Regions from separate parts of the Blastococcus sp. SYSU D00868 genome, predicted to be linked through region 3. Evidence: riboswitches for the same ligand, from Rfam matches in the RefSeq annotation. Region 3 holds a riboswitch; each other region holds the start of a gene.

Region 1 (7,747 bases), on a different contig from region 3:
AGGCGCGCGGCAGCAGCGACTTCCCGCCCGAGGACCCGGCCGTCGTCCGGGGCAACACCCGGCCGGTGCCCGGCTGCTCGTCGGTCCGCGCCTGCGAGACCGCGCTGGTGAGCGCCGGCTTCGCGACCGCCCGGATCCGCGTCGACAGCGCCCAGGAGGCTGGCACCCTGGTGGGGACCAGCCCGCCGCGCGGCGGCCGGGCGGTGCCCGGCCAGGTGGTCACCATCCTGGTGAGCAACGGCGCGGACTACGTCGAGCCCGCGCCCGAACCGCCGGACCCGCCCGCCGGCGGTGGCGGCGGGGGTGGCGGCGGGGCGCCGTCACCGCAGCCCTCGCCGTCGCCGCCACCGGGACCCGCGCCGGGGCCGGCCCCCGAGCCGGAACCGGAGCCCGGCCCGGGCGGCGGTCCGGGCGGTGGCCCGGGCGGTGGCCCGGGCGGGGGGCCGGTGGCCCCCGGCGAGCCGCTGCCGCCGGACGGCTGACCCGGGCGGGCGGCCCGGCCCGCCGCCAGCCGCTCGTCGAGGGCCTGGGTGATGAGCCACCCGCCCAGCAGCACCAGGTGCAGCAGGAACAGCCACAGGGCCAGGGCGACCGCCGCGCCGACCGCGGTCAGGCCGCCGAACGGCGCGCCCAGGTCCAGCGGCAGGGACAGGAAGAACACGAACCCCTGCAGGAACCCGGACAGGCAGGCGGCGGTGAACAGCGACGCGCAGACCAGCGCCGGCCACCGCAGCCGGCCGGCCGCCACGACGCGGAAGCCCCACACCAGCGGCACGGTCAGCGCGAACAGCACCGAGTAGTAGCCGAGCGCGAACCGGCCGATCGCGGCCCCCGCGCCGGGGCGGGGAGCGAGCTCCGCCATGCCGCCGGCCGCCAGCAGCAGGGGGTACAGCAGCAGCGGGGTGACGACGACGAGCGGGAGCCCGAGCAGCCGGCCCCGCCAGCCGGTCAGGGTGTCCCGCCGGCGGCTGAACCGCAGCAGCGCCCGGCGCAGCCCCTCGCCGTAGAGCGAGAGCGGGACGAGGGCCAGCAGGAAGCCCAGGACGTCCATCCCCAGCCCGGCGTCCACCAGGTCGCGCACCACCCCCGGCGCGCCGAGCTGCTCGGGTAGCACCTCGGTCAGCCGGTCGGTCAGCCGGGAGACCTCGGCCCGCCCGGTCAGCAGACCGGTGAGCCGGACGGCGACCAGCAGCAGCGGGACGACGGCGATCCCGGCGTAGAAGGTCAGTCCCGCGGCGATCAGCGCGAGGTCGCGGCCGTGCAGCTGCTCGCGGACCGACGCGGTCAGGAAGCGGACCTCCGCGACGACCCGGGCCCGGGTCCACGCGGCCCCGGGCGGCGGTGGTGCCGGCGCCGCGCTCAGCCGGCGGACTCGGAGGTCTGCGCCCCCGAGGTCTCGGTGCCCCCCGAGGTCTCGGTGGCCCCGGAGGTCCCGCTGCCCGACGTCCCGCTGCCGGAGGAGTTGCTCCCGGACGACGCGGGCGCCTCGGAGGTCTGGGTCGGCGGGCCCTCGGTCTCCGCGCAGTCCCCGCTGTCCTCCGCCGTCCCGCACTCCTGCTCGTTGCGGTCGACGTCGGTGTTCCCGCCGCTGTTGCTGCACGCCGTGAGCGAGCCGGCGATCGCGAGGACGACGAGCGGGCGGGCCAGCGCCCGCCGGGAGATGCGCATGCGGGGGTGGTGCGCGCCGCGGCAGCTCCTGAAACCCGCGCGCGCCGGGCGCCAGCAGACCGGCCCGCCCCTCGCAATGTGGCGTTGATCGCTCACTGTGAGCGAACGAATTACACGCTGGTGATTGTCACGCCGCCATAACGGCCCTTACGGTCTGTGTGTCCAACGGGGCGCTCCGTCACTGAAGTGGGTGACACCCCGTGGACGCCGTCGAGCCGGCCGACCCCTCGGGGGACGCCGGGCCGGGGACCCACCGCAGTCCTGGGGTGCAGTGCACGCGGATCCACCGCGGGCACCGGGCGAACTCCCGCCCGAACCCGTCAGCTAACCCGGTAGGCGGCCGTCGGAGAAACGGAGAGCCGCCTCCCCATGGCGACCCCTGAGCGCGCCTTCCCCGCGCGCCCGCACCGCGCCCGCCGGGCGCTCCTCCTCGCCTCCTCCGTGGGCGTCGCCCTCGGCGTGGCGCTCGTCCCGGCCCCCGCGGCCGCCGAGGAGCCGGGGACCGCCGCCGAGGCCGCCGAGCTCATGGCGGCCCGCGGCCACGAGCTCGAGGCGGTGACCGAGCAGTTCAACGAGGCGCGCGAGCAGCTGGCCGCGCTGCAGGCCACGGCGGCCGAGGCCACCGCCGCCGCCGACGCCGCGCAGGCGCAGGTCACCACGGCCCAGCAGCAGGTGCGCGGCGTGGCCCGCAGCGCCTGGACGGGGCAGAGCGGCGGGTCCCTCGCGGCGCTGCTGACCAGCGACTCCGCCGAGGAGTTCATCGACGCGGTGAACGTGCTCGACATGGTGGCCGACCACCAGAACGGCGTCCTGAGCACCGCGGTGACCGCCAGCGACGCCGCGGCCGCCGCGCGCGCCACGGCCGACCAGGCCGCCGCGCAGGCGCAGGAGACCTACGACGCCGTCGCCGCGCAGCAGGCCTCGCTCGAGGCCGAGATCGCCGAGTACCGGGCGGACTTCGAGCGGCTCACCGCCGCCGAGCAGCAGGCCGCCCTGGCCGCCTCCGCCGCCGCGCACGCCGAGACGTCGGCCAGCCGCGACGACCGCGAGTCCCCGGCGGCCGCCCCCTCGGCCCCGGTCGTGGCCAGCAGCGACGCGGCCCAGATCGCCATCGACACCGCCATGGCCCAGCGCGGCAAGCCCTACGTCTGGGCCGCCGCCGGCCCGCGCTCCTACGACTGCTCCGGCCTGACGCAGTACGCCTACCGCGCGGCCGGGATCAGCCTGCCGCACTCCAGCCGGATGCAGTCCCAGATGGGCCAGGCCGTCTCCCGGGCGGACCTGCGCCCCGGTGACCTGGTCTTCTTCTACAGCCCGGTCAGCCACGTCGGCATCTACATCGGCAACGGCCAGATGGTGCACGCGCCGACGTCCGGGGACGTCGTCAAGGTCGCCAGCATCGACTCGATGGGCGGCTACGCCGGCGGCCGCCGGATCGCCGGCTGAGCCCTCCGGGGCCCTCCCCGGCTCCTCCGCAGTCCGACCCGCAGCCCCGGCCGCCCCGCGCGGCCGGGGCTGCGGCGTCCCGCCCTCTTGACTGCACCGCTCTCTTCTGTGAACACTGCTCTCGAAACGACACGGTGATCGCAGAAGAGGGAGTCCGACGTGGTGGAGACCTGGCAGTGGACCTGGGCGCTGGCCGCCTTCGCCGCCGAGCTGGCGGCGCTGGTCGTGTTGTCCCGCTGGGGCCTGGCCGCGGGGCCGGCCGGCGCGGGCCGGGTGCTGCTCGCCGTGGCGCTGCCGCTGGCGGCCGCCGTCCTGTGGGGGCTCTTCGCCGCGCCCCGGTCGGTGGTCGACGTCCCGCTGCTCGCCGTCCTGACGAAGGTCGTCGTCTTCGGTGCCGCCGTCGCCGCGTTGTGGGCGAGCGGGTCGCCCCGCCTGGCCGCCGTCCTCGGCGTGGTCGCCGTGCTGAGCGCGGTGCTGTCCGGTCCCGTGGTGCCGGAGCCGGCGCCGGTGGTCGCCGTCAGCTCCCCGGCTCGCTGACGGACTGGAGCAGCCCCCAGACGAAGCGGGCGCGGCGGCCGTCGGGCAGCGCGACGTCCCAGTGCGCCGGCGCCGGGGCGCCCACGTGCGAGGCCCCGGGCACCGCCGCGACGTCGTCCACCACGTGCTGCCAGACCAGCAGCCGGTCCGCCCGCGCCCGCGGGACGCCCGAGTCCGGTCCGCGCACCAGCTGCTCGTCCAGGACCTCGCCGCCCGGGCCGCTCACCACCCGCCAGCGCAGCTGCGGCCACAGCGGCAGCGGCCACTGCCGCAGCTCCAGCTCCAGGTCGCCGTGCCGGCGCGGGACGCAGGTGTCGGGCGGGCCGAGCACCGCCGTCCGCAGCGCCAGGCCGCGCGGCGCCCGCGGGCTGTGGTGCAGCGCCTGCCAGCGGGCGTGCGCCGCGTGCGCGGCCCCGCGGGTGGCCGACAGCCGCGGCAGCGCCTCGGCGACCAGGTCGGGACGGACGTCGGCCATCCGGCGCAGCAGCACGAGGCAGAACTCCCGCCGCGCCAGCCCCCGCACCCCGCCGACCCTGCCACGCCGCGGGAGCAGCTCGCCGTCACCGGGCAGCGCTCCCGTCGCGTCGCGGCGCGACAGCAGCGCCGGGGGATGACGGTGAGGGCGCGCCGCCCGCCCCGGGACCGGCCCTGCCGCGGAGGTCACACCCCCGGACGGGGACCCCGCGGGCGGGCCGGCCGTTGGCACCGGGAGGAGACCGCCCGCTCGAGAGGGAGCCGATGACCCCGCGCACCGCCGTCCTGCTGTTCCGCGCCGTCGCCGTCACCGAGGCGCTGACCTGGGTGGGGCTGCTGGCCGGCATGTACGTCAAGTACGTGCCCGAGACCACCGAGCTGGGCGTGCAGGTCTTCGGCCCGATCCACGGCGGGGTGTTCGTCCTCTACGTCGTCGTCTCCCTGCTGGCGGCGCGGCTGCTCGGCTGGTCGAAGGGGACGACGCTGCTCGCCCTGGCCGCCTCGGTGCCGCCGTTCGCCACGGTCGTGTTCGAGGTGTGGGCCCGCCGCACCGGGCGGCTCGGCGCGGTCGCCCCGGCCTGACCCGGGGCGGCGCCCGGCCGGTGGCCTACGGTCGCCGTCATGCCCGAGCCCGTGCTGCCCTCGACCGCCCGGACCCTGCTGGCGCGGACCGCCCTGGCCCAGCGCGACGGCCGGGTCCCGGGGCTGGTCGCCGGGGTCGTCCGGGACGGCGGGCTGGCCTGGTCCGCGGGCCGCGGCGACGTGCCCGGACCGGTGACCGACGTGCAGTACCGGCTGGGCTCGATCAGCAAGACCGTCACCGCGGTCGCCGTGCTGCGGCTGCGCGACGAGGGCCGGCTGCACCTCGACGACCCGCTGGAGCGGCACGTGCCCGGCACCCCGCTCGGGGACCGCACGGTGGGCCAGCTCCTCTCCCACCTGGCCGGGGCGGCCGCCGAGAGCCCGGGCGGGTGGTGGGAGCGCGTGCCGGGTGGCTCGCTGGCGGACCTGCGGCTGCACGAGGAGCACGCGGTGCTGGGCGCCGCCCGCCGGTTCCACTACTCCAACCTCGGCTACGGGCTGCTCGGCGAGCTGGTCGCCCGGCACCGCGGGCGGCCGTGGGCCGACGTCGTCCGCGACGAGGTGCTGCTCCCGCTCGGCATGGTCCGGACGACGCCGCGCCCGCAGCCCCCGGCCGCCCCGGGCACCGCGGTGCACCCGTGGGCCGACGTCGTCCTGTCCGAGCCCGAGCACGACGCCGGGGTGATGGCCGCGGCCGGCCAGCTGTGGGCGCCGCTGGCCGACCTGGCCCGCTTCGCCGTCTTCCTGCTCGGCGACACCGGCGACGTGCTGCGGCCGGCCACCCTCGAGGAGATGGCGGTGCCCGCCGGGGTCGACTCCTCCGCGCCGGGCTGGTCGGCCTACGGCCTGGGCCTGCAGGTGATCCGGCTCGACGGGCGGGTGTACACCGGCCACGGCGGCTCGATGCCGGGCTTCCTGGCCGGCGTCTTCGTCGACCGCGAGGAGGGCACCGGCGCCGTCACGCTGGCCAACACCACCAGCGGCATGCTCCCGCTGTGGCCGGGGCTGCTGGCCGACCTGCGGGCCGCCGAGCCCCGGGTGGTCGAGGAGTGGCGGCCGGCCCCGCCGGCGGTCGACCTGGACCTCCTGGGCGTCTGGTTCTGGGGGCCGGCGCCCTACGTGCTGCGCGCCGTGGGCGCCGGGCTGCTGGACCTGGCCCCGCTGCCCGGCCGCCCGGGCCGGGCCAGCCGGTTCACGCCGCGCCCGGACGGCACCTGGCTGGGCCTGGACGGCTACCACGCCGGCGAGACGCTGCGGATCGCGCCCGACCACCTGGACCTGGGCACGTTCGTGTTCACCCGCACGCCCTACGACCCGGAGGCCCCGGTGCCCGGCGGCGTCGACGAGCGCGGCTGGCGCTGAGCGCCACTCCTCGGCGAGATCTGCACACTCGTCGGGATCAGCCGCTGATGGCGACGAGTGTGCAGATCTCGGCGGGGTCAGGGGCGGTCGAAGGCGTCCATCGTCGACTTGAGGACCGCACCGTAGACCAGGTGCGGCACCAGGTCGCTGACCCAGTCGGTGGCCGACCACGTGCGCGGGTCGGTGATGCCGAGCGCCGTCATCGGCCCGTTGGCCGCCACGAGCACCCCCGCGGTGGTCAGCAGCGTGCCGACCAGCCACTGGGAGCGGAACCCGGCCGCCCGGGCCAGCCCGGTGACGACGCCGACGCCGACCCCGGCCACCAGCCCGGTCAGCGGCCCCAGTCCCTCGACCCGGTGCTGCCGGGTCTCCTCGTCACCGGGGATGTGCACGTGCGCCTTCGCGGCGAGCGTCTCGACGGTCTGCTCGGGGGTCGAGCTGCTGCCGCGGCCGCGGACGGCCATGTCCACGTAGGTGACCGCGTTGAGCGCGGTGGTGGCCGCCGCCCCGGCCGCCGCGCCCCGCAGCGTCCAGCCGAGCAGGCTGATGCCGCGGCGGCCCTTGCCGATGGTCCCGATCGCGGTCTGCTTCGCCATGCCGCGGCCGGTACCCCCGGCGCCGACCGGCACACCCGCGTGGCGGCCGGACCCGGCCGGCCGCACCCTGGCGGGGTGGACGACGTCGACCGCGCGCTGGAGCGGCAGATCGGCGCGCTGCTCGCCGCCCGCGCGGCCGGCGCCTCGATCTGCCCCTCGGAGGCGGCGCGCGCGGTGGACCCGGCCGGCTGGCGGGAGCTCATGCCCGCGGCCCGGGCGGCGGCCGGGCGGCTGGCGGCGGCCGGCGAGGTCGAGGTCACCCAGGGCGGCGCGGCGGTCGACGTGGCCACCGCCCGCGGGCCCGTGCGCGTGCGCCGCCCCCGCTGAGACGGGCTCAGCCGCCGGGGGAGGGGCGGCGCAGGTACTCGGCGAGCAGCCGCGCGGCCCGCTCGACCGTCCCGGTGTGCATGACCTCGTAGCCGTGGGTGGACAGCGTCGGCAGCGACAGCAGCGCCGCCTGCGGGGTCTGCCCGGCGGCCTTGGACTGCGAGGCGTCGGAGTCGAACGACTGCCACACCGCGGTCTGCGGCTCCAGCCCCAGCTCGCGGGCGAGCGCCACGAGGTGGTCGCAGATCCGCTTGTCGTACGCCACCGAGTCGTCGGCGTAGGCGATCACCGGGCCGCCGTCGACGGTCACCTGGTACTCGGCCTCGGCCGGCCCGACCTCGACGGCCAGGGTGACCTCCCCGGGCAGCACGCGGCTGGCGTACGCCGCGCCGATGCCGCCCATCTCCTCGCTGGTGGTGGCCACCAGGTGGACGTCGGCCGGCGGCCGCCCGCCGTCGGCCCGCAGCAGCTGCGCGGCCCGGACGACGGCGGTCAGCGCCGCCCGGTCGTCGAGGAAGTAGGAGCCGGAGAAGTCGCCGAACCGGGTCAGCCCGCGCTTGACGGCGTGCACGCAGACCCGGGTGCCGGGGTGCACCCCGGCGGCGGCCAGCTCCTCGGCCGAGCGGCCGGTGAACACGTACACGTGCGACCAGTCCAGCGCCCGGTCGCCCTGGTCGGGCTTGGTCTCCCAGATCCGCCGGCTCTCGGTGGTGGTGTGCTCCGAGCCGAGGGTGAGGACGGCGGTCAGCGTCTCG
Region 2 (7,747 bases), on a different contig from region 3:
CGACGTTCTCCACCAGGTACAGCCACGAGCGCTCCGGGTCGTCCCGGGCCGCGACGTACTGGCTGCACTCCAGCAGGAGCTCAGCGCCGCACGAGGTGGTGCCGCACGCCTTGACCGCGATGATGCGGTCGCCGCGCACCACCCCGTCGGCGGCCTCGTCCCGCCGCGCCTGCCGGCCCTCCGCGAGCTCCCGCTCGATCACGTACTCGATCGCCGCGTCCTCGATCTGTCTCGGTTCGCGCAGCTCGGTCGTCGTCATCGCGGATCCCCCTCCGGCCGACGTCCTCCCGTCCTACACCTCGATCGGGGAAACCGGAACCCGTGAGCCCGGAACGGTGCGACCGGGAGCAGCCGGGAACGGCGACGGCGCCGGCGGCCGGGCGCACCCGGCCACCGGCGCCGCCGCGCCGGAGGTGTCCGTCAGGCCGCGATCGCGGCCTCGGTGGGCAGGTCCTCCTTCTTGGCGCGGATGAGCACGACCGCCAGGACCAACGCGACCGCGAACAGCCCCGCCGCCGTGAAGAACGCGCCCTGGTAGGCGTTCACCGACGCCTGGGCCTCGGCCGTGGCGGCGAAGGCCGGATCGGCCAGGCGCGCCGCGTTGTCCTCGAACCACCCGGTCACCGACGACGCGTAGACCGTGGTGAGGATCGCCAGGCCGAGCGAGCCCCCGACCTGCTGCGCGGTGTTCAGCACCGCCGAGGCGATGCCGGCGTCGCGCTGCTCCACCCCGATCAGCGCGGTGCTGGCCGTCGGCACGAAGGTCGCGGCCAGGCCGAGGCTCATGAGCAGCTCCGCGGGCAGCACGTCGGTGACATAGGCGCTCTCCACCCCGATCCGGGTGAGCCAGAGCATGCCGACCGTGGCGAGCGTGAGACCGACGATCATCAGCGGCCGGGGCCCCACCCGGGGCAGCAGCTGCGACACGACGCCGGCGCCGACGATGATGCCGCCGCTGAAGGGCAGGAACGCCCAGCCGGCCTCCAGGGGGGTGTAGCCGAGGGTCCGCTGGAAGTAGAGCGTCAGGAACAGGAACATCGCGAACAGCCCGGCGCCGACCAGCAGGAACAGCAGGTACGACCCGCCGCGGGTGCGGTCGAGCACCACGCGCAGCGGCAGCAGCGGGTTCGCGGTCCGCGACTCCCAGACGACGAACGCGACCAGCAGGACGGCGGCGACCACCAGGAGCGTGACGGTGACGGGGTCACCCCACCCCGCGCCCTCCTCCGCGGCCTTGGTGAAGCCGTAGACCAGGCTGACGAGCCCCAGCCCCGACAGCAGCACGCCGGGGATGTCGAAGTGCCGGTCGCCCTCGGCCCGGCTCTCGCGGACCAGCGGGATCGCGAGCACGGCCGCGGCCAGCGCGATCGGCACGTTGACGCCCAGCGTCCAGCGCCACGAGGCGTACTCGGTGAGCACGCCGCCCAGGATCAGCCCGATCGCCGCGCCACCACCCGAGATCGCGCCGAAGACGCCGAACGCCTTGGCCCGCTCCTTGGGCTCGGTGAAGGTGATGGTCACCAGCGACAGCGCGGCCGGCGCCATCAGCGCGGCGAAGCCGCCCTGCAGCGCGCGGGCGGTGTAGAGCAGGCCCTCGTTCGGCGCGATGCCGCCGAGGCCGGAGGCGATCGCGAAGCCGACGAGCGCGACGATGAACGCCCGCTTGCGGCCCATGAAGTCGGCGATCCGGCCGCCGAGCAGCAGCAGCCCGCCGAACGCCAGCGTGTACGCGGTGACGACCCACTGGAGGTTCGCGTCGCTGATGAGCAGGTCGGCCTGCAGGACCGGCAGCGCGACGTTCACGATGGACGCGTCGAGGATGATCATCAGCTGGGCGATCGCGATCACCCCGAGCGCGAGCCACCGCTTGGGGTCCGGCCCGTCGGTGACCGGCGGCGCCGGCGGCGGTTGGTCGGGTGCGATGCCACCCGCGGTGGGGGTGACGAGTCCTTCTGGTGCGGACATGGGTGGAGCCGTCCTTCCTGCGCAGGGCGCAGTGCATCGAGTGGTGGTGCGGTGCGGGACGGCCGCCGGTGCGTCGTCCCGTGCGGTGGTGCGCCCGGCGGGTCAGAGCCGGGCCTCGGATCTCAGGTGCGCGGTGCGTCAGGGAGTGGCGAGTCCTGCGCCGGCCCAGCGCAGGCAGTCGCTCACGAGCTGCAGGAACTCCTCGAAGGGCTGGTCGGGGTCCCACGCGTCGACCGCCGTGGTGATCGCGGCCAGCGCGGTGTTCAGGACCAGGGCGGTCCGCACGTCGTCGGCGTCCGGACAGCGCCGGCCCAGCCACTCGCGCAGCTCGGGCTCGAAGCCGTCACAGGCACCGCGCGCCGACCGGCACAACCCCGGGGACTGCTCGAGCAGCCGCTTCTGCAGCGGCAGCCGCTCGGCCAGGATCCGCGCCAGGCCCAACGCGAGGTCGGTCAGCGCGTCCCAGAGTGGCAAGTCGGTACGACAGTTCTCCAGCAGGTTCCGCCACTGGCGTACTTCCTCGGGGTCCAGGTCGAAGACGACGGCTTCCTTGCTGGGGAAGTAGCTGAAGAACGTCGTCCGCGAGACCCCGGCCTCGGCGGCGATGTCCTCCACGCTGACCGCGTCGAACCCGCGCTCGCCGATGAGCCGCAGCGCGGTCGCCCGGATGAGGCGCCAGGCCGCGAGCTTCTTGCGCTCCCGCAGCCCCATGACGGCGGACACGGGACAGCGCTGGGTCTGCGCATCGTCCGCCGATCTCCTCATGGGCGCCGACGCTAGACCCGAACCTGTACCCAGTACAAGTTCTTACTGCGTCCGGGTTTCGACCTCACGTCCTGTTCACCGGGCGCCGGAGCGATCCCGCATGGCGGTGGGGGGCACTCGGACGTTCCGGCAGGTCGGCATCGCCATCGGCATCGCCATCGGCATCGCCATCGGCATCGCCGCGCTCGGGTTGATCGGCGCCGTGCCGGCCTTCTCGGCGGTCCGCCCGCCGGCGGCGGTCAGGAGGCGACGACCGGCTCCTCGCCGAACCCCGCCGGCACCGGGACGGCGTAGTAGCGGCGCTTGGTCGCCTGCTCGAGCATCCGCTGCAGCGGCTCGCCGCCGAGGCGCAGCAGCCGGAACGCCGCCGGGTCGCCCTGCCCGGTGTTCTCCACGACGTAGAACCAGAACCGGTCGGGGTGGGCGCGGGCCATGTCGTACAGCCGCGACTCCAGCCACACGTCCTCACCGCGGACCGAGCCGGGGACCGCACGCACCTCCACGGTGCGGTCGCCGCTGACGACGTCGCCGGGGGTGCGGCTGCCGCGGACGTCGCGGGCCGCCCGGCCCGCCGCCGCCTCCTGCGCGAGGACGAACGCGATCGCCGCGTCCTGCACCGCCGTCGGGTCGGCGGAGTGCTCCACGATCGGGGTGTCGGTGAGGAACATCGCTGCTCCGCTGGGTCTCGGCGGGGTGGACGCAGTGGTCCTACACCCGCCGCCGCGCCGGGAGGCGGGAGTTCGTCGCGCTACGTCACGGACGGGCCCGCCGGGCGGCGCGGCGTCCGCGCGTGGTCGCGCAGCGTCACGCCGGCCGGGCGCCGGCCACCCGGGCGGGGGAGCGCGTCACCCGTCGTCGTGGTCCCGGCCCGGTCCGGCGCATGCCCGCGCGCGGGCGGGGGAGGACCGTCGCCGACAGCACCACCTGGGGGAGGACACCGTGCCCAACGACGTGAACCCGATGCCTCGACCCGGCCTCGCGACCGGGAGCACCTGCTCCCGGCGGGCGGCCGGGCACTCGCCGCACCGGAGCACGATCCTGCTCTGCCACACCGGCGGGCTCGCCGACTGGCGGCCGGTGTTCGTCCTCGGGGTGGACGACGACGTCGTCACGCTGGCCGACGGCGACCGGCTCGCCCGCTACCGCAACCACGCGCCGACGACGCTGGCGCGGGCCGTGGTCGAGGCCGGGCCCGAGGCGCACCTCAACACCCGGTTCGGCTACCTGTTCCTGACCTCGTGGCCGCGCGACCCGGACGCCGTGTTCTCGCTGGCCCCCGCCGACCAGCCGCATTCCCCCTGCGGCTGAGCGCCCCGGGGCCCCGGCCGCGACGGCGCGGACGGGGCTCCGGGGAGGTGCTCACCAGGCGGGGCGGGCCGATCCGACGTAGCCGGGCACCGATCCGGCCCAGACCACCTTGACGGGCTGACCGTAGGTCGAGGCGTGGACCATCATCCCGTTGCCGATGTACATGCCGACGTGGCCGACCGGGCTGTAGAAGAACAGCAGGTCACCGGGCTGCATGTGCCACAGGCTGACGGGCAGGCCGATCCGCGACTGCATGCGCGAGGAGTGCGGCAGGTTGATGCCGGCGGACCGGTAGGCGTACTGGACCAGCCCGGAGCAGTCGAAGCTGTTCGGGCCGGCGCCGCCCCAGGCGTAGGGCTTGCCGACCTGGGCCAGCGCGGTGTCGACCGCCCGCTGGGCCGCCGGGGTCGGCGCGGCGTAGCTCGGCACCGACGCGGGCACCGCCGCCGGGACGGCGGCGGGCACGGTGGCCGGGACGGCGGCCGGCACGGCGTTGGCCGAGGCGACGGACGGGGTCAGCGCGAGACCGGCGCCGGCCGCCAGGGCGACGACGGCGGCTCGGGCGGAGCGGGGCATGCGGGCGTGCGAGGACGTGCGGACGATCGCCATGGACGGCGGGTTCTCCTTGTTCTCCGGATCCGCCTACCGGGTTAGCTGTCGGGTTCGGACGCGGGAATCGCCCGGCCCCGCCCGGACGACGACGTCCGAGCGCAGGCTTCACCCCAGTGCTCACCGTGGGTCCCCGGCCCGGGCGGGCGCTGCGGCCCGTGCCCGGTTCGGCGGGTCCGCCGGGTGTCGCCAGCTCTTCAGCGACGGGTTGTGGCCCCGACGGACGCGATGACCGTAGGACCGCCCCTTCCGCCCCACATCCGGGCGAGCGGGGCCGGACACGCCTGGCGACCGCGTCCGGTTCCGTGGCGTGTCAGCGTCCCGAACCCCGGCCTGACCTGGGCGGACCTGCGCGTATCGAGACCCGCCGGCCCGCGCCGCGCGGGGCGGCACGCCGATCGCCGACACGCCGCACCGGCACCACCCAGCGTCACCGGCCGTTGGGCAGGACGTCGCCGGAGTGCACCCGGCGGTTGATCCGATCCCCGACCGGGCATCGACGGTCCGACGGACCCGAGACGGTCCAGCGACACGACACGGTCCACGACAGGAGGAGATCCCAGATGGCCGGCATGTTCCGGAAGCTCATCGCCTCGGGCGTTGCGGCGAAGCTCGTCCAGGAGGCGCGCAAGCCGCAGAACCAGGAGAAGATCAAGCAGATGATCGCCAAGATCGGCGAGCAGAACAAGAAGCGCGGCGGCGGCGCCGGGCGCGGGCGCGGGCCCGTGCACTGATCGACCGCACCTCGCGCAGCGACCCCCGTCCGGCACCCGCCGGGCGGGGGTCGCTGCGCGTCAGGCGGGCGTGCGGTCGCGCACGTAGAGGCCGGGCGCCGGGTCGAGCACCGGGTGCCGGACGCTGCCCAGCTCGGCCGGCGCCGGCACCCGCGGCCCGGAGCGCACCGCCGTCCAGTCGGCCCACGTCTCCCACCAGCTGCCGATCCGCTCCTCGGCGCCGGCCCGCCACTCCTCGGGGTCGGCGACCGTCTCGCCGCCGACCCAGTGCCGGGCCTTCGGGTTGCCCGGCGGGTTGACCAGGCTCTGGATGTGGCCGCCGTTGCTCAGCACGAACGTGCTCGGCCCGGACAGCAGCCGCGTCGTCCGGTAGCAGCCGCGCCACGGGGTGAGGTGGTCGGTGACCGCGCCGGTGACGAACGTCGGCACGGTGATCTCGCCGAGGTCCACCGGGGTGCCGAGCACGGTCACCGCGCCGGGCTGGACGAGGGTGTTGTCGCGGAAGATCCGCAGGAACTGGTCGTGCAGCCGGGCGGGCAGGTTGGTCGCGTCGGCGTTCCAGGCCAGGACGTCGAAGGCCGGCACCGGCTCGCCCTGCAGCCACTGGTTCACCAGGCCGTCGAAGACCAGGTCGCCGGGCTTCATGAGGCTGAACACCGACCCCAGCGACCTGCCGCCGAGCACGCCGCGCGCCCGCGACACCCGCCGGGCCAGGCCGGTCACGAACTTGCCGGCGAAGGCGCCGATCGGGGCGCGCTCGCCGAAGTCCAGCAGGGTCACGCCGTAGGCGGCGCTGTGCACGCTCGCGTCGTCCATCGCCGCGAGGTGGTTGAGCAGCAGGGTCTGCAGGATGCCGCCGGCGCAGAACCCGACCGTGTTGACGTCGGGGGAGCCGGTGACCTGCCGGACCACCGACACCGCCCGCCGCAGCCGCTCGGTGTAGGTGTCCAGGTCCCAGTGCGCGTGCTGCCTGCCGGGGTTGCGCCAGCTGACGATGAACGTCGAGAAGCCGCGGCCGACGGCGTGCTCCACGAAGCTGCGCCCCTCGCGGAGGTCGAACAGGTAGTAGCGGTTGATCACCGGCGGGATGACGAGCAGCGGGCGGGCGTGCACCTCGGCCGTCGTCGGCGCGTACTGGATGACCTCGACGACGTCGTCCCGGTAGACGACGGCGCCGCGGCTGGTCGCGAGGTTCCGGCCGACGGTGAACGCGGCCGGGTCGCACAGCGCGGGCATCCCGCCGTTGCTCCGGACGTCCTCCAGCATCCGGCCGAGCCCGCGGACGACGCTGGCGCCGCCGGTGTCCAGCGCCCGCTTCAGCGCCGCCGGGTTGCCGGCGAGGGTGTTGGTGGGGGACGCCGCGGCGGCCAGGGCACGCACCGCGAACCGGGCCCGCTCCACCTCCCGCCAGCCCGCGCCGCTCGCCTCGTACCGGTCGACCAGCCGGTCCAGCGAGGCCGACCACGCGAGGTAGCCCTGGCCGAGCCGGCGGTAGCCGGGGTGGTCACGCCAGGCCGGGTCGGCGAACCGCTCGTCCGCGGTCGGGGCCGGCTCCCGCTCCAGGCCCAGGCCGATCGCGGCGAGCTCGCGGCTCAGCCGCACGGTCTCCGCGCCGAGCGCGCGGGAGCCGGCGAGCGCCGTGCCGCGGCGCGAGCGGGGGGTGGCGGTCTCCCGGGCGGGCGTCACCGCCGGGGTGCGGGTGGTCGCTGCGGTCGGTGGGTGCTGGACTGCGGTCACGGCGCCTCCGTCTCGTCGGTGCCACGAACGCTAGGGACGCCGGGCCTCCTCCGACCGGGCCTTTGGACCCGGCCGGAGGAGGGGATGCGTCACACGTGTGGTAGAGGCCTCACGGGCGGCCGGCGTGGGCGACGCCCACCTCGGTGGCCAGCAGCACGGCCTCCCGTGCCGGGGCGCGGTTGTGCTCGTAGAAGTCCGGCGCGCAGCACATGAGCAGCGTCGTGCCGTCCTCGCCGCCGAGCATGCAGGCGAAGACGCCGAGGCCCTCGGGCGCGGGCACCGACTCGACGATCGACCCCTCCGGCGAGATCCGCGCGACCCGGCCGCCGACGGCGTCGGCCGACCAGATGTGGCCCTCGGCGTCCAGCGCGCAGCCGTCCGGGGCGACGGTGACCTGGCCGAGCACCTCCTCGGTGGTCCGGCCGGTGACCTCGGGTCCCAGCGACGCCCACACCCGCCTGTTGGACAGCCCGCCGTCCCCGTCCAGGTCGAACGCGGTGTACCGGTTGCCGAGGGTCTCGCCGACGACCAGCGTGTCGCCGTCGGGGGTGATGACGGCGCCGTTGGGGAACTGCAGCCCGTCGGCGACCACGTGCACCGAGCCGTCGGGGTCGACCCGCTTGAGCGTC
Region 3 (7,747 bases):
CGACATCCGCAAGATCACCATCGCGGAGGTCCACGGCAACGTGATGTCGGCCGGGCTGATGCTCATGTGGGCCTGCGACCTGATCGTGGCCGCCGAGGACACCCTGTTCTCCGACGTCGTCGGCCAGCGGCTGGGCATGTGCGGGGTGGAGTACTTCGCCCACCCGTGGGAGTTCGGGCCGCGCAAGACCAAGGAGCTGCTGCTCACCGGCGACTCGATCGACGCCCGCGAGGCGCACGCGCTGGGCATGGTCAGCAAGGTGTTCTCCCGCGAGGAGCTGGCCGAGGGCACGCTCACCCTCGCCCGGCGGATCGCCGCGCTGCCCACGATGACCGCGCTGCTGATCAAGGAGTCGGTCAACCAGAGCCAGGACAACATGGGCTTCCAGAACGCGCTCAAGGCCTGCTTCACCCTGCACGAGCTCAACCACGCCCACTGGTCGACGATCCACGAGGACGGCTTCCCCGGCGCCCGCGCCGAGGACGGCATCCAGGGCACCATCCAGGCCGAGAAGGCCGCCGCGAACGGGAGCACGGCGTGAGCGAGACGGTCGCGCGTCCCACGGTGGACGACGTCCTGCGGGTGCTGGAGCTGGAGAAGACCGGCGAGGGCCGCTACGTCGGGCAGTGCCTGGCCACCGAGGGCCCGGTCGTCGCGGGCGCGCAGATGATCGCCCAGGCGATCGTGGCCGCCACCGCGGAGGCCGGCGGCAAGCACGTCACCTCGGTGCACTCGACCTTCGCCCGCACCGGGCGGGCCGACCAGCCGGTCACGCTGGAGGTGGACCGCTTCCACGAGGGCCGCTCCCTGGCGTCGATCACGGTGACGGTCGGCCAGGGGGAGCGGAGGCTCGCCCGGTCGCTGCTGCTGCTCGGCGCCGACGAGGCCGACGTCATCCGGCACGACAGCGAGCCGCCGGCCACCGGCGGACCGGACGACGCCCCGGCTCAGGACAGCCACCTGCAGGGGCACGAGCAGCGCACCGTCGGCGGCGTCGACGTGTTCGACCCGGCCCTGGTCGGGCCGCCCGAGCTGCAGTACTGGTCGCGCTGGGCCACCGACCGGACCGAGCGGGACGTCGCGCAGGCGCTGCTGACCTGGGCGAGCACCAACTCGTTCCTGGGCGCGGCGATGCGGCCGCACGAGGGTGTCGGCCTCAGCCTCGCCCACCGGTCGCTGTCCACGGGCGTGCTCAGCCACACGGTGTTCTTCCACGACGACGTCGCCGCGGGGGAGTGGCTGCTCTACGCGCTGCGCAGCACGTTCACCGGCGGTGGCCGTGCCTTCGGCGTCGGCGAGGTCTTCACCGAGGACGGCCGGCTGGTCGCGAGCGTCACCCAGGAGTCGATGATCCGGCCGATGACCGGCGGGGCGCTCTAGCGCGCCACCCCGGCCGGCTGGGCCGGCGACCCGCACGGGACGGCCGGACCGGGCCCCGCACCCCGGGGCCCGGTCCGGCCGCGTCCCCCGCTGCCCGTCCGCCGGCGGCCCCCACAGCGCTGCGTGAGGGCGCCGGTACGCCGGGTGGGACCCCTCCGTCGTGCCCGATCCGTGACCTGCGCGGACCGTCCCCGACCCGCCCCCGTCCGGGAGTCTCCGGGCAGACCGACGGCGCGCGTCGCGGACGGCGGACGCCGGCACGGCCCGGACTGCGGAGGGGGACGACATGGCGATGCGGGGTGCGGTCCTGGACCCGACGCCGGCCGGCGGCACCGGGGCAGGCGCCCCCCGCACCGCCGCGCCCGGCGCGCTCGAGGGGCTGCTGGGCACCGGGCCGTGCTTCACCGGCGCGCTGCGCGGCTACGACCGGCTGCAGGTCGACAACTACGTCGCCTGGGCCGAGGCGGAGATCGCCGCGGCCCGCCGCGAGAGCGACCACCTGCTCAGCCGGTACGCCGCCTCCTCCTCCGAGCTGCAGGAGGCCCGCCGGCGCCTGGCCCAGCTCGCGCGAGAGCGGGACGCCGCCCCGCAGGCCGACCCGGCGCGGCAGCTGCTCGTCGACGCCGCCGAGCACGCCGCGGTGCTGACCGCCGCCGCGGAGGCCGAGGCCGAGCGGATCCGCCGGGAGGCCCGCGAGGAGGCCGAGGCCCGGCTGCGCAACGTCGCCGACCTGCGGGCGGCCGCGGTCGCCGTCCGCGAGCAGGCGGCCGCCGAGCTGGAGGCCGCGCGGCGGGAGCTCGACGCCGCCCGGACCGCCGCGGCCGCCCAGCAGGCGGAGCTGGTCGCCGAGGTCGCCGAGCTGCGCCGGCAGCGGGACGAGGCGCGGGGCTCGCTGCGCCGGCTGCGCGAGCAGGTCGACGTCGCCCTGCAGGTCGTCGCCCTGCCCGACGAGGCCGGGGAGCGGGCGCTCGTCGCCTCCTGACCAGGCCGGACGCCGGTCACGCAGCGTCCCGCCCCGAGGGGTCCGGCGGACGGGTGTGACCACTGGGGCGACGACCGTCACGCAGCGGATTCCCACCCCGACATTGTCACGGGCCGATAACGGACCTACGGTGGCTGTCGTCCGGCTGGTCGTCTCGTCCCCGCCCGGGGAGTTCGGCCGGACGCCGCCGAGTCGCGACCGCACCGCGGGAGCGAGCCGGGGACCCACCGCAGTACTGGGGTGAATCCCGCCCCTCGAGCCGCGCTCGAGGGCGGGTAGGGCTTCTTCCCGCCCGAACCCGTCAGCTAACTCGGTAGGCGGCCACGGAAGGAACGGAGAGTCTCCGCATGCCCCGCCTCCGGGCTCCCGCGGCCCGCAGGTGCCGCCGGCGCGCTCAGCTCGGCTAGCCCGCCGCCCGCACCCGCCCCGCTCCCGGGAGGGCGCTCCAACGCGCCCCCGGGCCCCCCGAAGACACCAGCACCACCCGCGCGCCCTCCTGGGAGGACGCCGGTGTCGCGTGCGCACTCTCCCTCGGAGTCCTCCCCGCATGTCCTCGCAGCACAACACCCGCTTCCGCCGCCTCCGCTCGCCGCTGCGCGCCCGCCGCCCCGGCCTGCTGCTCGCCGCTGCCGCCGCCGGCGGCGTCCTGGTGAGCGTGGTGGCCACCGGTGAGACCACCGCGTCCGCCGACGCCCCCGTCACCGAGTCCGTGAGCGTCGCCCAGGCGCTCGGCGTCGACGGCACCGCCCCCGCCGCCGCCGGCTCGCCGGACCTGGCCGGGCTCGGCGACCTCGCCGCCTCCCGCTCCGAGCGCGGCGAGGCCGCCGTCGGCGCGGCCCAGGCCCAGCAGGCCGCCGACCAGGCCGAGCTCGACCGGCGCGCCGCCGAGGCCGCCGCGGCCGAGGCCGCCGCCCGCGCCGCCGCCGAGGCGCAGGCCGCCGCGGAGGCGCAGGCCGCCGCCGAGGCCCAGGCCGCCCGGGAGGCCGCCGAGGCCGCCAGCGCCCCGGCTCCCGCCCCCGCGCCGGCCGCCTCGTCGTCCTCCTCGGCCGCCCCGCGCGGCTCGTTCAAGGACTACGCGCTGGCCCAGGTCGGCAGCGCCTCGGAGTTCTCCTGCCTCGAGTCCCTCTGGGGCCGGGAGAGCGGCTGGAACCCCAACGCGCAGAACCCGACGAGCACCGCCTACGGGATCCCGCAGTTCCTCAACTCGACGTGGGCGAGCACCGGGATCGCCAAGACCAGCGACGGCTACCGCCAGATCGACGCCGGTCTGATCTACATCGAGAACCGCTACGGCAGCCCCTGCGCCGCCTGGGCCCACTCGCAGTCCACCGGCTGGTACTGACGAAGGACCCCCTCGCCCCCCGCGCCTCGCACGCTCGGCACGGTCCCCTGCGAGGGGGCCGTGCCGGGACGGCACCATGGCCGGCGTGACCGCCGTGCCGGTGCCCGCCGGGTTCGTCCGCGCCCACACGGCCGTGCGCCGTCCGTCGTCCGTGCCGGAGGTCCGGCTGCACGTGGCCGACGACGTCGTCGCCCTGTGGGAGGCGATGGAGGTGCACGCCGGGGGTGCCGGCGAGGCGCCGCCGTTCTGGGCCGCGGCGTGGCCCGGCGGTCAGGCGCTGGCGCGCTTTCTGCTCGACACCCCCGGGGTCGTGGCCGGCCGCCGGGTGCTCGACCTCGGCGCGGGCAGCGGGCTGGTGGCGATCGCGGCGACGCTGGCCGGGGCGGCCGGCGTGCTGGCCAGCGACGTCGACCCCTTCAGCCGGACGGCGGTCGGGGTCAACGCCGGCCTCAACGGCGTCCGCGGCATCAGCGCGCTGGGCGACGTCCTCGGCCACCCGGTGCCGCCGGTGGACGTCGTCCTCGCCGGGGACGTCTGCTACGACCGCGCGATGACCGAGCGGGTGCTGCCGTTCCTCGACCGCGCGCGGGCGGCCGGCTGCGCGGTCTACGTCGGCGACCCCGGCCGGCCCTACCTGCCGCACGACCGGCTGGTCGCCGCCGCGGTGTACGAGATCGCCGAGACCGAGGGCCCGGGCGTGCGCCGGACGACCGTGTGGCGGCTGCCCTGATCGGGCGGCACCCCGCTCGACGGGGTGTCGACTCCCTCGACACCGGCTAGCGTCCGGGCCATGGCCACCCCCCTGGACGGCGACGATCCCGCGCCCGCCCGCGGCCGGCGGGTGCGCCGTCCGTCGGGGGACGACCGGGAGCGGGCGCTGCTGGCCACCGCCGAGCGGCTGCTCGAGCAGCGCCCGCTGGCCGACATCTCCGTCGACGACCTCGCCCGCGGGGCGGGCATCTCGCGCTCGACCTTCTACTTCTACTTCGCCTCCAAGGAGGCGGTCGTCCTCGCGCTGCTCGACCGGGTCGTCGGCGAGGCCCGCGCCGCCCGCTCCGCCGCCCTGGCCGGCGCGACGGGGGCGCGCGCCGCGTGGCGCGCCGCGCTGGTCACCGTGCGCGACACCTTCCGCGACCACCGCGCCCTCACCGCCGCCGCGACCGAGCTGCTGGCCGCCAGCCCCGAGGTGCAGTCGCTGTGGTCGTCGGTCATGGAGGACTTCGTCGCCGAGACCGCGGCCGCCATCGAGGCCGAGCGCGCCCGCGGCGCCGCCCCACCGGGGCCGCCGGCCCGCGACCTCGCCGTGGCGCTGAACTGGATGAACGAGCGGGTGATCCAGCTGTCGCTGGCCGGCCGGCAGCCCGGGCTGGCCGAGGACGCCCTGCTCGACGTCCTGCTGACCGTGTGGCTGCGCGCCATCTACGGCACCGACGAGGTCCCCGGCTGACGGTCACAACCAAACGGCCGACACCTCGTTGAACCTCTCGACACCGTGTCGACAACGGCGTCGGCACGGTGCACGATGGCCGGAGCAACCGAGGAGAGCGGGAGTCCCATGACTGCGGGAACTGCAGAGCACGTCGACGTCCTGATCGTCGGGGCCGGCCTGTCCGGCATCGGCGCCGCCTGCCACCTGGAGGACGAGCGGCCGGGCACCAGCTACGCGATCCTCGAGTCCCGCGAGGCGATGGGCGGCACCTGGGACCTGTTCCGCTACCCGGGCATCCGCTCGGACTCGGACATGTTCACCCTCGGCTACTCGTTCCGGCCGTGGACCGACCCGCAGGCCATCGCCGACGGCCCCTCGATCCGCCGCTACATCGAGGAGACCGCCCGCGAGTACGGCGTGGACTCCAAGATCCGCTACCGGCACCGGGTGCTGTCGGCCGAGTGGTCGTCGGACGACGCGCTGTGGACCGTGACCGCCGAGCGCACCGACACCGGTGAGGCCGTCACGCTCACCTGCTCCTGGCTGTCGGTCTGCTCCGGCTACTACCGCTACGACGAGGGCTTCAGCCCCCGCTTCGAGGGCGCCGAGACCTTCCGCGGGCAGGTCGTGCACCCCCAGCACTGGCCCGAGGACCTCGACGTCACCGGCAAGCGCGTCGTCGTCATCGGCAGCGGCGCCACCGCCGTCACCCTCGTGCCCAGCCTCGCCCCGCAGGCCGCGCACGTCACGATGCTGCAGCGCACCCCGACCTACGTCGTCTCCCTGCCGGGCCGCGACAAGCTCGCCGAGTCGCTGCGCCGCTTCCTGCCCCAGCGCGTCGTCTACCCGGTGATCCGGTGGAAGAGCGTGCTGCTGTCGATGGCCTCCTACCAGCTGTCCCGCCGCCGGCCCGCGGTGATGAAGAAGGTCCTGCGCAAGGCCCAGGAGCAGCAGCTGCCGGCCGGCTTCGACGTCGACACGCACTTCACCCCGCCCTACGACCCGTGGGACCAGCGGCTGTGCGTCGTCCCCGACGGCGACCTGTTCCGCGTGATCCGCGACGGGAAGGCCTCGATCGTCACCGACCGGATCGCGCGCTTCGACGAGACGGGCATCGAGCTCGAGTCCGGGCAGCACCTCGACGCTGACGTGATCGTGACCGCGACCGGGCTGAACCTGCTGCCGATCGGCGGCATGGACCTCACCGTCGACGGCGCCCCCGTGGAGCTGTCGGAGACCGTCTCCTACAAGGGGATGATGATCTCCGGCGTCCCGAACTTCACGATGACCATCGGCTACACCAACGCCTCCTGGACGCTGAAGGCCGATCTCGTCGCCCGCTACGTGACCCGGCTGCTGGCGCACATGGAGCGGACCGGCACGGCGATCGCGACCCCGCTCGCGCCCGCCGACCCCGAGCGCGAGCCGTTCCTCGGCCTGACCTCGGGGTACGTGCAGCGCAGCCTCACCGCGCTGCCCAAGCAGGGCGGCCGGGCGCCGTGGAAGCTCTACCAGAACTACATCCGCGACCTGGTCCTGCTGCGCCGCGGCCCGGTGGAGGACGAGGGCATCCGGTTCTCCCGCAAGCAGCCCGCGCACGTGCAGGCGGCCGCCTGATGGAGGCCTACCGCTTCGCCGGGGGGACGGCGCTCGTGACCGGCGCGGCCAGCGGCATCGGCGCCGCCCTCGCGCCGCTGCTCGCCGCCCGCGGCAGCGACCTGGTGCTCGTCGACCGCGACGCCGAGCGGCTGGCCGACGTCGCCGCGGGTGTGCGGGCGGCGCACCCGGGGGTCTCGGTGGCGACCGCCGTCGTCGACCTGGCCGACCCGGTCGCCACCCAGCGGGTCGCCGACGAGCTGGTCGCCGCGCACCCGGACGTGACGCTGCTGGTCAACAACGCCGGCGTCGCCCTCGGCGGCCGGTTCGACCAGGTGACCCTCGACGAGTTCGACTGGGTCATGGAGATCAACTTCCGCGCCGTCGTCCGGCTGACCAAGACGTTCCTGCCCACGCTCAAGGCCCACCCCGGCTCGCACGTGGTCAACCTGAGCAGCCTGTTCGGCCTCATGGCGCCGGCCGGGCAGGCCGCCTACAGCTCCAGCAAGTTCGCCGTCCGCGGGTTCACCGAGGCGCTGCGGCACGAGCTGGCCGAGGACGGCGTCGGCGTGACCAGCGTGCACCCCGGCGGCATCCGCACCCGGATCGCCGAGACCGCGCGGGTGGCCAGCGGCGTCGACGCCGAGGAGGCCGCGCAGGGCAAGGCCGACTTCGCCAAGCTGCTGACCTTCCCCGCCGAGAAGGCCGCGGCGCTCATCGTCGACGCCGTCGAGAAGCGGAGGCCACGGCTGCTCATCGGGGTCAGCGCCAAGGTGCCCGACGTGCTGGTGCGGGTCGCGCCGGGCGGCTACGGCACGCTGCTGGCCGCCGTCACGAAGCTGGCGGGGATGCGCCGCTGACCGCGGTCCACGTCGGCACCTCCGGCTGGAGCTACGACCACTGGGAGGGCGTCCTCTACCCGCCGGGGACGCCCTCCCGGGACCGGCTCGCGCACTACGTGCGCCGGTTCGACACCGTGGAGCTCAACGCCAGCTTCTACCGCTGGCCGCGGACGGCG

What was found. Region 3 has a riboswitch for cyclic di-AMP ahead of ACI79F_RS08485 (aggregation-promoting factor C-terminal-like domain-containing protein). Riboswitches for the same ligand answer to the same signal wherever they lie in the genome.
Region 1: linked by a shared signal. The riboswitch ahead of ACI79F_RS10775 (C40 family peptidase) and the one ahead of ACI79F_RS08485 (aggregation-promoting factor C-terminal-like domain-containing protein) in region 3 are both predicted to bind cyclic di-AMP.
Region 2: linked by a shared signal. The riboswitch ahead of ACI79F_RS11195 (NlpC/P60 family protein) and the one ahead of ACI79F_RS08485 (aggregation-promoting factor C-terminal-like domain-containing protein) in region 3 are both predicted to bind cyclic di-AMP.

What each region holds. Positions count from the first base shown of each region.
Region 1 covers NZ_JBJGZO010000009.1:129,059-136,805, reverse strand. Annotated here, with positions in the region: gene ACI79F_RS10790 (transglycosylase domain-containing protein) at 1-482, shown strand, start outside; partial or broken gene ACI79F_RS10785 (YhjD/YihY/BrkB family envelope integrity protein) at 524-1,243, opposite strand; gene ACI79F_RS10780 (hypothetical protein) at 1,360-1,668, opposite strand; cyclic di-AMP (ydaO/yuaA leader) riboswitch at 1,910-2,002, shown strand; gene ACI79F_RS10775 (C40 family peptidase) at 2,038-3,114, shown strand; gene ACI79F_RS10770 (DUF2568 domain-containing protein) at 3,274-3,651, shown strand; gene ACI79F_RS10765 (hypothetical protein) at 3,632-4,174, opposite strand; gene ACI79F_RS10760 (DUF3817 domain-containing protein) at 4,390-4,707, shown strand; gene ACI79F_RS10755 (serine hydrolase domain-containing protein) at 4,747-6,069, shown strand; gene ACI79F_RS10750 (hypothetical protein) at 6,147-6,665, opposite strand; gene ACI79F_RS10745 (DUF3253 domain-containing protein) at 6,741-6,992, shown strand; gene ACI79F_RS10740 (M42 family metallopeptidase) at 7,000-7,747, opposite strand, start outside.
Region 2 covers NZ_JBJGZO010000010.1:67,403-75,149, reverse strand. Annotated here, with positions in the region: gene ACI79F_RS11220 (hypothetical protein) at 1-259, opposite strand, end outside; gene ACI79F_RS11215 (MFS transporter) at 421-1,965, opposite strand; gene ACI79F_RS11210 (TetR family transcriptional regulator) at 2,104-2,688, opposite strand; gene ACI79F_RS11205 (protein NO VEIN domain-containing protein) at 2,970-3,398, opposite strand; gene ACI79F_RS11200 (hypothetical protein) at 3,670-4,038, shown strand; gene ACI79F_RS11195 (NlpC/P60 family protein) at 4,090-4,647, opposite strand; cyclic di-AMP (ydaO/yuaA leader) riboswitch at 4,664-4,814, opposite strand; gene ACI79F_RS11190 (hypothetical protein) at 5,211-5,381, shown strand; gene ACI79F_RS11185 (PHA/PHB synthase family protein) at 5,442-7,118, opposite strand; gene ACI79F_RS11180 (SMP-30/gluconolactonase/LRE family protein) at 7,228-7,747, opposite strand, start outside.
Region 3 covers NZ_JBJGZO010000007.1:70,487-78,233, forward strand. Annotated here, with positions in the region: gene ACI79F_RS08470 (enoyl-CoA hydratase) at 1-541, shown strand, start outside; gene ACI79F_RS08475 (acyl-CoA thioesterase) at 538-1,380, shown strand; gene ACI79F_RS08480 (DivIVA domain-containing protein) at 1,667-2,362, shown strand; cyclic di-AMP (ydaO/yuaA leader) riboswitch at 2,538-2,697, shown strand; gene ACI79F_RS08485 (aggregation-promoting factor C-terminal-like domain-containing protein) at 2,910-3,704, shown strand; gene ACI79F_RS08490 (class I SAM-dependent methyltransferase) at 3,790-4,434, shown strand; gene ACI79F_RS08495 (TetR/AcrR family transcriptional regulator) at 4,495-5,151, shown strand; gene ACI79F_RS08500 (flavin-containing monooxygenase) at 5,260-6,750, shown strand; gene ACI79F_RS08505 (SDR family NAD(P)-dependent oxidoreductase) at 6,750-7,589, shown strand; gene ACI79F_RS08510 (DUF72 domain-containing protein) at 7,586-7,747, shown strand, end outside.